Regions from separate parts of the Pectobacterium aroidearum genome, predicted to be linked through region 3. Evidence: riboswitches for the same ligand, from Rfam matches in the RefSeq annotation. Region 3 holds a riboswitch; each other region holds the start of a gene.

What was found. Region 3 has a riboswitch for thiamine pyrophosphate ahead of thiC (phosphomethylpyrimidine synthase ThiC). Riboswitches for the same ligand answer to the same signal wherever they lie in the genome.
Region 1: another riboswitch for thiamine pyrophosphate. It lies ahead of thiB (thiamine ABC transporter substrate binding subunit); the one in region 3 lies ahead of thiC (phosphomethylpyrimidine synthase ThiC).
Region 2: another riboswitch for thiamine pyrophosphate. It lies ahead of thiM (hydroxyethylthiazole kinase); the one in region 3 lies ahead of thiC (phosphomethylpyrimidine synthase ThiC).

Annotation. Positions count from the first base shown of each region.
Region 1 is NZ_CP166097.1:740,262-743,537, reverse strand. Features, by position in the region: gene AB8809_RS03365 (aromatic alcohol reductase) at 1-48, opposite strand, end outside; gene AB8809_RS03360 (LysR family transcriptional regulator) at 334-1,239, shown strand; TPP riboswitch at 1,369-1,466, shown strand; gene thiB (thiamine ABC transporter substrate binding subunit) at 1,547-2,530, shown strand; gene thiP (thiamine/thiamine pyrophosphate ABC transporter permease ThiP) at 2,506-3,276, shown strand, end outside.
Region 2 is NZ_CP166097.1:1,433,168-1,436,443, reverse strand. Features, by position in the region: gene thiD (bifunctional hydroxymethylpyrimidine kinase/phosphomethylpyrimidine kinase) at 1-513, opposite strand, end outside; gene thiM (hydroxyethylthiazole kinase) at 510-1,304, opposite strand; TPP riboswitch at 1,341-1,437, opposite strand; gene AB8809_RS06460 (NAD(P)-dependent alcohol dehydrogenase) at 1,595-2,614, shown strand; gene AB8809_RS06455 (GGDEF domain-containing protein) at 2,768-3,276, shown strand, end outside.
Region 3 is NZ_CP166097.1:4,924,859-4,928,134, reverse strand. Features, by position in the region: gene thiC (phosphomethylpyrimidine synthase ThiC) at 1-1,433, opposite strand, end outside; TPP riboswitch at 1,556-1,709, opposite strand; gene rsd (sigma D regulator) at 1,832-2,293, opposite strand; gene nudC (NAD(+) diphosphatase) at 2,402-3,184, shown strand.

The sequences.
Region 1 (3,276 bases), 1.1 Mb from region 3:
TGCACCAAGCACAAGAATATCTTTCAACGCGGATCCGCTATCATTCATTACTTAACTCCTTCATAATTTCAAATTATCACTATCATAGGGAGTCGTATGCATTCCCCTATACATTCAGCGCGCTAACATGCCTCTGGACTGCCTACGCTTGTCACTGTAAGGAAATCCAGAGTTCGGGGGTTATGTTATACAAGAATGCGGATATGATAAGATTCGGCCACACCACTTCATAATTTGAAAAAATCAAACTATAAAGCGTTTTGGTCGCTGACACAGAAGATACGCCGTATACACGGTCAGCAACGTTTCATCGCAAAATGGAGACATCATCGTATGGATCGGTTTCAGGCCATGGAAATATTCATTCGTGTGGTCGATGCGGGTAGTTTCAAAAAAGCGGCGGAAACCCTGCATGTTCTGCCATCCACCGTCACCCGTAGCATTAAGGAACTCGAATCACATCTGGGTGCCCGGTTACTCAACCGAACGACGCGAGCACTCAGCATTACGGATGTTGGACTGCGCTATTACGACAGTTGCAAAGCGATATTGCATGATGTGCACGCGGCTGAAAGCGTAACGGCACAGCAAAAAGGGGAGCTGAATGGAACCATCAGAATCGGGGCGCCGCCCTCTCTGGTCAAAAACTTCCTCATTCCGGCACTGCCCGACTTTTGTGAACGTTATCCTGGGATAACGCTGGACTTCCATCTGGGTGATGCCACTGTGGATATTGTCCAGCATGGTATCGATTGTGTCATCAGAACCGGAGAACCGCCGCTATCTCGACTGGTCGCACGACGCCTCGGCGCGTTCCATTGGTATATCTGCGCCTCCCCACGCTATCTTGAACAGCATGGACATCCCGCAACATTGGATTCGCTCAAAGCGCACACCGCCGTGGGGTATATCCACAGCCGAACAGGCCGCTCAACTCGCTGGGGGTTTCATGATGAAGCGCACACCGTAGCGATGCCGCTCGCAGGACAGATCAGCGTAAATGACACGGATGCCTACGTCGCCGCTGGCGTAGCGGGTTTGGGGCTAATACGGATTGCCAGCTATATGGTGCGCCAACCGCTTGCTGATGGGCATCTTGTCAGACTGTTTCCTGATATCGGGGCACCGCTCGAACCTATTTTCATCCTCTACCCGCAAAGCCGCCACCTCTCGCCAGCTATTCGCGCCTTTATCGACTGGTGTACTGCGCGAATCGAGCAAGAGTCGGCGCAATGGTGAATATCCACGATCAGGACAACAGAGGCTACACAACGGTCTCTGGGGGAGCGTTTGATTTTAAATCCGCCTGATTCGCGCCACCGGAACGCCGAGAGCCTTTCGCTGCTCGGCTTAACCCTTTACAATGTGCCGTTCTCAACGGGGTGCGGAAGATTTTTTCGCTGAGAAGATACCCGTCGAACCTGATCCGGTTAATACCGGCGAAGGGATTTGAGAGTGCTGCTCATTGCTGCCTCAAAGTCCTTTGCCACCCTATGATTCTCAGGAGTGCAAAGTGTTAAATCAATTACTACAGCGTTCAGCCACCGTGCTGAAAATCAGCCTGCCTTACCTGTTACTGCTCTCTGCTTCGGCATTCGCCAAGCCTGCGCTAACCGTTTATACCTATGACTCATTCGCTTCCGAATGGGGTCCAGGGCCTGTCATCAAAACCGCCTTTGAGAAAGAGTGCGAGTGCGAACTGAATTTCGTCGCGCTGGAAGATGGTGCCTCACTGCTGAACCGGCTGCGTATGGAAGGTAAAAACAGCAAAGCGGACATCATTCTGGGGCTGGACAACAACCTGTTGCAGGCAGCGGAGCAAACCGGCCTGTTTGCTCCGCACAATCTGGACACCAGCGCCGTTACGGTGCCGGGCGGCTGGAGCAATAAGACTTTCGTCCCTTACGATTATGGCTATTTCGCCTTTGTGTATAACAAAGACACGCTGAAGAATCCGCCGAAAAGCCTGCATGAATTGGTGGATAGCAACGCGCCGTGGAAAGTGATCTATCAGGATCCACGTACCAGCACACCGGGTCTGGGTCTGCTGCTGTGGATGCAGAAAGTGTACGGCGATGAGGCGCCGCAAGCCTGGCAGAAACTGGCGAAGAAAACCGTTACCGTCACCAAAGGCTGGAGCGAAGCCTATGGCCTGTTCCTGAAAGGGGAAGCCGATCTGGTGCTGAGCTATACCACGTCACCGGCCTACCACATCATTGAAGAGAAGAAAGACAACTACGCAGCCGCGACTTTCAGCGAAGGGCACTATCTGCAAATTGAAATCGCCGGGCAGCTGGCTTCCAGCAAAAATCCCGAACTGGCAAAACGTTTTATGCAGTTCATCCTGAGCCCAACCTTCCAGCAGGCAATCCCCACTACGAACTGGATGTACCCAGCCGTTAAAACTGACCTGCCTGCGGGCTTCGCCACGCTCACGGTGCCGGAAAAAGCCATGCAGTTCAGCGCACAAGAAGTCGCTGACCAAAGGACGCAGTGGATTCAGGCATGGCAACGCGCCGTCAGCCACTAATCGGCGGACGTCTGTGGCCGGGGCTACTGGCCACAACGCTGTTAATTTCCGTTGCCGCACTGGCTTTCGGTGCACTCTGGTTACAGGCACCCGACAGCCAGTGGCGCACGCTATGGCATGACAGCTATCTCTGGCATGTTATTCGGTTCACCTTCTGGCAAGCCTTTCTCTCTGCGCTGTTTTCTACCGTTCCGGCCATTTTTCTCGCCAGAGCGCTGTATCGACGGCGTTTTCCCGGCCACCGTTGGCTACTGCGCCTGTGCGCGATGACGCTGGTGCTGCCCGTGCTGGTTGCCGTTTTTGGCCTGCTCAGCGTATATGGACGTCAGGGCTGGCTAGCCTCTGTACTGAGCGGGTTTGGCCTGAAATACACGTTTTCACCCTATGGGTTGCAGGGCATCCTGCTGGCGCATGTGTTCTTCAATCTGCCGCTGGCAACCCGATTGCTGTTGCAGTCGCTGGAGGGTATTGCTACCGAGCAACGCCAACTGGCTGCAAATCTGGGCATGAACAGCTGGCAACATTTCCGCCTGCTGGAATGGCCTGCCCTGCGCCGACAAATTTTACCGACCGGCGCACTGATTTTTATGCTCTGCTTTGCCAGCTTTGCGACGGTTCTGTCACTGGGCGGCGGCCCGCAGGCGACCACGATTGAACTGGCTATCTATCAGGCACTAAGCTTTGATTACGATCCGGGTCGCGCGGCGCTGCTGGCGTTAATTCAGATGGTTTGCTGTCTCGGTTTG
Region 2 (3,276 bases), 1.8 Mb from region 3:
CTGACAGCCCATCGCCAGCAGCGCTTCCCCTTGCTCGCGCATTTCCCGCTCGTTGGCGGCAGGTGATGTCTTCAACAGCGCCGCGGCCTCGGGCAAGTTGGGTGTAATCAGGGAAACCAGCGGCAGCAGCTCACGGCGGATTGACTCCACCGCCTCGGGTGCGAGTAGCGGATCGCCGCTTTTCGCCAGCATTACGGTGTCCAGCACAATGAAAGGCACCGCGTAGTGACGCAGGCGTTCGGCAACGGTTTCGACAATATCGGTCTGTGCCAGCATCCCAATCTTGGCGCTGTCGATACGGACATCGCTCAACACGGAATCCAGCTGCGCTGCGACAAAATCCGGCTCAATTCGGTAGACAGACTGCACGCCGCGCGTATTTTGCGCCACCAGCGCGGTAATAACCGACGTGCCGTAAGCGCCCAGTGCAGAAAAGGCTTTTAAATCCGCCTGAATCCCCGCGCCACCGCTCGGATCGGTGCCCGCAATCGTCAACGCATTGATACGTTTCATGCCAGATCCTCCGCGCGCAGGGTATAAAGCCGATCGAGAAAGTTGGGGATAAAGCTACCCGTACCTTGCGACACCGAAGCGGCCTGCTGCCCAGCTAGCGCCATGACATAGCACGCTGCCGCCACGTGGGATATGCGGTCCCCCTCCAGAGAACAGAATCCCGCAACGACCGCCGACAGCGCGCAACCCGTACCAACCACGCGTGTCATCATGCTATCGCCACCGGCTATCGCGATATCTCGCTCGCCGTCCGTGACATAATCCACCGCACCGGTCACCGCAACAATCGTCCCCACTTGTCGCGCCAGCTCGCGTGCAGCAGGGAGCGCCGCCAGCGAATCATCGGCGCTATCCACGCCCCGCCCCTGTGCGGCTAGACCAGCCAACGCCATGATTTCAGAGGCATTGCCGCGAATCGCCGCGGGTTTCCACGCCAGCAGTTCTCGACAAAACTCACTCCGAAAAGTTAAACCACCGACCGCAACCGGATCGAGCACCCACGGCGTCCCCGCTTGATGCGCGCTGTTGACTGCCGCCCGCATCGCCTCGGCACGCGAGCGCTCCAGCGTTCCGACGTTAATCAGCAGCGCATCCGCTACCGCGCTGAACTGTGCAGCTTCTTCGGGATCGACCACCATCGCAGGCGACGCATTCAGCGCCAGCAGCACATTAGCAGTAAAAGATTGCACCACATCGTTGGTCAAACAGTGCACCAGCGGCGAAGCAGAACGGAATTGAGTGAGTGAGGTTGCTGCCTGAGCGGCAGAAAAGTCGGCGGGTCGCGTGTTCATAAGTCTCCCAACCGGCGTGGAAGAAGGCGGCAACCGGTGGGCATACCGTGACTTCCCTACGCTGGCATTATCCAGATCAGGTGGTACGGGTATTTCTCAGCCTTCACAAAGAAGGGCACCCCGAGTCATGTACTACGCTTTGCAGCATAAGTAAGTGCCTAGCGTAAATCAAGCGCTGCCCGCCCTTCCCCACCTGACACAAAATGAAAAACCACAGGCACGTTGTGACATAGAGAAAAACGCTATAACCCTTTAGACTGGTTAATCAAACCCATACTGAGGAGATTGTGATGACGATGATAAAAAGTTATGCCGCACCGGAAGCAGGCGCTGAGCTGGAGTTGTATGAGTTTGATGCAGGTGAACTGCAGGCGGAAGATGTCGAAGTCGTGGTTGATTACTGCGGCGTATGCCATTCAGACCTTTCGATGATCGATAACGAATGGGGCATGTCGAGCTATCCGCTGGTTGCCGGGCATGAAGTGATTGGTCGCGTGCACGCGCTGGGTGATGCGGCGAAGAACAAGGGATTGAAGGTCGGTCAGCGCGTCGGTATTGGCTGGACGGCACGCAGCTGTGGGCACTGCGATGCCTGTATCAGCGGTAGCCAAACCAACTGTCAGCAAGGCAGCGTGCCGACGATTCTGAATAAAGGCGGTTTTGCCAATAAGATCCGTGCGAACTGGCAGTGGGCGATCCCGCTTCCTGATTCCATTGATATCGAATCTGCGGGTCCGTTGCTGTGCGGCGGCATCACCGTTTTCAAACCGCTGCTAATGCACCATATCACCGCAACCAGCCGCGTCGGCGTGATCGGTATCGGCGGCCTGGGACACATCGCGATTAAACTTCTGCACGCGATGGGCTGTGAAGTCACGGCGTTCAGCTCAAATCCGGCTAAAGAGCAGGAAGTGCGGGCGATGGGTGCCGATAAGGTCGTCAACAGCCGCGATCCGCAGGCATTGACCGCACTGGCAGGCCAGTTCGATCTCATCATCAACACCGTGAGTGTCGATCTGGAATGGCAGCCTTACTTCAACGCGCTCGCCTATAACGGGAAATTCCATACCGTCGGCGCAGTAATGAAGCCCTTTAGCGTCCCGGCCTTCACGCTTATCGCGGGCGACCGCAGCGTTTCCGGTTCGTCTACCGGTTCACCGCATGAGCTGCGTTCTCTGATGAAACTCGCCGCGCGCGCCAACGTGAAGCCACAGACGGAGCTGTTCCCGATGTCAAAAATCAACGATGCTATCCAGCACGTACGCGACGGCAAAGCCCGCTACCGCGTTGTACTGAAAGCGGATTTTTAATCGGTAAAGACGCCTGAGCAATCGGGCGTCTGCTTTTTGCCTATCAACGCAGCCAACGTCATTCTCTGGGATATGCCGCCCGGCACCACGCGACTCAATGTATTCAATGGGTTTCATGATAGGATTGAAAGGTGATGCAAGAGGAGATCAGCAATGCCTTTTAAAGAGTATGACCACGACTTTATTGATAGAAATAAGAAAGCCTCCTCGTCTGTAAGGCTCGCCCTGTTGTTGTCTGCGTTGGTCATTATATTCAACCTCGTATTCTTCAAACACCGCGACTTTCAGGAGCAACTGCATAATAATCCGGGTTCTTATACTGACTCGATTGCACTGGTTTTTCTTTTTTTTATCTTGTCCTGCACCAGTAAAATCTCACTTAACCATACCTCAGCCTTATCCATTCGCCTCGGGCTACACGTCTGGATATGCTCAGCCACATTTGACTTGATGGATGAGTTTATCTATCAGCCCAAGCTGGTTGGGTATTATGTTGAGGATATGCTGAGAATTATTGGTATGTTTGGCGTCGGGTTTGGTGTCTATACCCTGATACAGCAAATCAATAATAAGTATGTCGAAGCCAGAATACAGTCATTCAGCGATGAACTCACACAGCTTCCTAATCGTCGGTTTTTTATTAACGAATTAAAAAAACTCGA
Region 3 (3,276 bases):
ATATCGGTGGTTAACGGGCCGAGCGTATAGAACGGGGCTTCATGGCAGTGCTCCAGTTCTTCGGTCATGTTGCGGCGGATCATTTGCATTGGAACGTGGCCGGGGCCTTCGATCATCACCTGTACGTCGTATTCCCAGGCGATTTTGGTCAGCTCGCCCAGCGTATGCAGCTCGGCAAACTGGGCTTCGTCGTTAGCATCCTGAATAGAACCGGGGCGTAAACCATCACCCAGTGACAGCGCGACGTCATAAGCGGCGCAGATTTCACAGATTTCACGGAAGTGTTCGTACAGGAAGCTCTCTTTGTGATGCGACAGGCACCACTTCGCCATAATTGAGCCACCGCGCGAAACGATGCCGGTCAGGCGTTTGGCCGTCATCGGCACGTAGCGCAGCAGCACGCCGGCGTGGATAGTGAAATAGTCCACGCCCTGTTCCGCTTGCTCCAGCAGCGTGTCGCGGAACATTTCCCAGTTCAGGTTTTCCGCCACGCCGTTAACTTTTTCCAGCGCCTGATATATCGGTACGGTTCCGATTGGCACGGGACTGTTACGCAGAATCCACTCGCGGGTTTCATGAATATAGCGGCCGGTTGAGAGATCCATCACCGTATCCGCGCCCCAACGGGTAGACCAGACCAGCTTTTCCACCTCTTCTTCGATGGAGGATGTCACGGCGGAGTTACCGATGTTGGCATTAACCTTCACCAGAAAATTGCGTCCGATAATCATCGGCTCTGATTCTGGGTGGTTGATGTTGGAAGGGATGATGGCGCGCCCGGCGGCCACTTCCTGACGGACAAATTCCGGTGTGATGTTCTCTGGCAGGAGGGCGCCAAAACTTTGCCCTGGATGCTGCTGACGCAGCACGTCGGTGCGAATACGCTCGCGTCCCATATTTTCGCGAATGGCGATAAATTCCATTTCGGGGGTAATGATTCCCTGTCGCGCATAGTGGAGCTGGGTGACACGTTTGCCTGCTTTGGCACGCAGAGGCCGTGGCAAGTGTTCAAAGCGCAGATGATCAAGCCCCGCATCTGCCAGACGTTGCTGGGTGAAATCGGAGCTGACGCCAGAGAGCGCCTCGGTGTCGCTGCGTTCTGCAATCCAACTGGCGCGCAGCTTCGCTAAGCCAATGCGGACATCGGGTTGGGCTGCGGGGTCGCCATAAGGCCCTGACGTATCGTAAACCGGGATTGGTTCATTGGGCTCGTACTGGGGGTTGTCTTTGCTGCCGCCGAGTAGCGTCGGGCTGAGCTGAATTTCCCGCATCGGTACGGCGATATCGTCGCGCGAGCCCGTAAGATAAATGCGTTTGGAATTGGGAAAGGCCGTTCCCTGTAAGGTTTCAATAAACTGCTGGGCGGCGGCACGCTGCTCGCGGCGACCCGATTTTGACGACACTGTGTTTATAGACAAGGGTTCTGTAGACATAGCAAGTTCCTGTAAGACGTAAAGGGAAGATTGCTTGTCTGGAGCCGGAGGGAGTAATAATGATATCGAGTCTCAGCGCAGAAGATATGTGCAAATACGCAGCCTTGGGCTCAATCTCAATGAGGTGCATTACTCTTGTTCCCTTCGCAGGTATTAACCCGATCAGGTTCCGCGGATCCCGAATTAACGGTCTCAGCCTGTGCGCTCATAGGTTTCGTAAAACGATTGATTTCGTCAAACAAAACACGAGCACGCTAGGCACTCCGACAAGATTTGCCCGTTTCTTAAACGGGCGAATAAAACCCCTACACTGTATGACGACAAAACACGGATGTCAAAGCATGCTGGTTTTGCCTGTACAGCGTATAGCGATGTTCTTAAATAACGCTAAATGACCGCTAGTTGTCGTAAACCAGACGGATCATGTTGTCTTCTAACGTAAAACGCTCTTCCAGAGCTTCACCGACGCTGGAAAGCGCCTGCTGAAATTCGAGGCAGTTATCATGGTCGATGGCCGTCGCCAGATGGTTATCGTAAAACGTCATGATTTGCTGCGTGTTGCTTTGCAGGGCGAAATCGAGCTGGGTGGAAAGCGCTAAGAGCTGTTCGCTGTGTGTCGCTGCTTCATGCAGCATCTTTTCGTATAAATGAAAGTGGCCAGTAGAAAGGTAATCCACCAGATTCTGGCAAAAATTATCCAATGCTTCTTCATCCAGAAGAGAAAGCGCTTCCTTGTTCGGCTTGATGCCAACTAAATGATAGTAAGCCACCAGAAGCTGCTTACGCGCTTGTAGCCATTGGTCGATTAACGCATTATTGCCACCAACGTATTCAGTCAGACTTTGTAGCTGGTTTAGCATTGTTGACTCCGTGAACGGTAAGAAATAACTGAAATCCCAGTTATAAAACTTATGTAATCACTCTGAATGTAAAATGCCAGTGAAGTGGCAGTGGAGCAATAAAAAGATATGGAACAGACGCTAAAAGGTGATGAAACCGGCTGGTGGGTGGTTAGCGATGCGGTACAAATCTGGCTGCCCCAGGGAGAATTACCGTGCGGAACCGCGACGAAATGGTCGCTACAGGGGAAAACGGCTCGCCAAATTGGCGAATGGCAAGAACAGCCTGTCTGGCTGGTGTGTCAGGGGCGTGATACCGATATGGCATCGGTTCGCCAACTGCTCGATCAGGACGTGGGGCTATTCCAACTGGCGGGACGCGGTGTACAGCTGGCTGAGTTCTATCGCTCTCATCGTTTTTGCGGTTACTGCGGTCATGAAATGGTGCGGAGTAAAACGGAACTGGCGTGCTTATGCCACCACTGCAAAGAGCGTTATTATCCGCAGATCGCGCCCTGCATCATCGTCGCGATTCGTCGTGGCGAGGAAATCTTGCTGGCGCAGCACAACCGACATCGCGGAAACATGTACACCGTGCTGGCCGGGTTTGTGGAAGTGGGCGAAACGCTGGAACAAACGGTTGTACGTGAGGTGATGGAAGAGAGCCAGGTTCAGATAAAAAACCTGCGCTACGTGAGTTCGCAGCCCTGGCCCTTCCCTCATTCGTTGATGATGGCGTTTATGGCTGAGTATGCGGGTGGTGAAATCAAGCACGACCCGAAAGAGCTGCGTGATGCGGGCTGGTTCCGCTATGACCAACTCCCGCAGCTTCCGCCGCCGGGCACCGTGGCGCGTCGACTTATCGAAGATACGGTGGTGTTGTGCCGCGCTTATCACGAGAACGAAGGCTGACGTGATACTATTTGCGCCATGAATGGCACGCGTACATAACGTACTGGCGTCATAACGTATTCGTTTTATAAAGCGTTCGTTTTATAACGCAT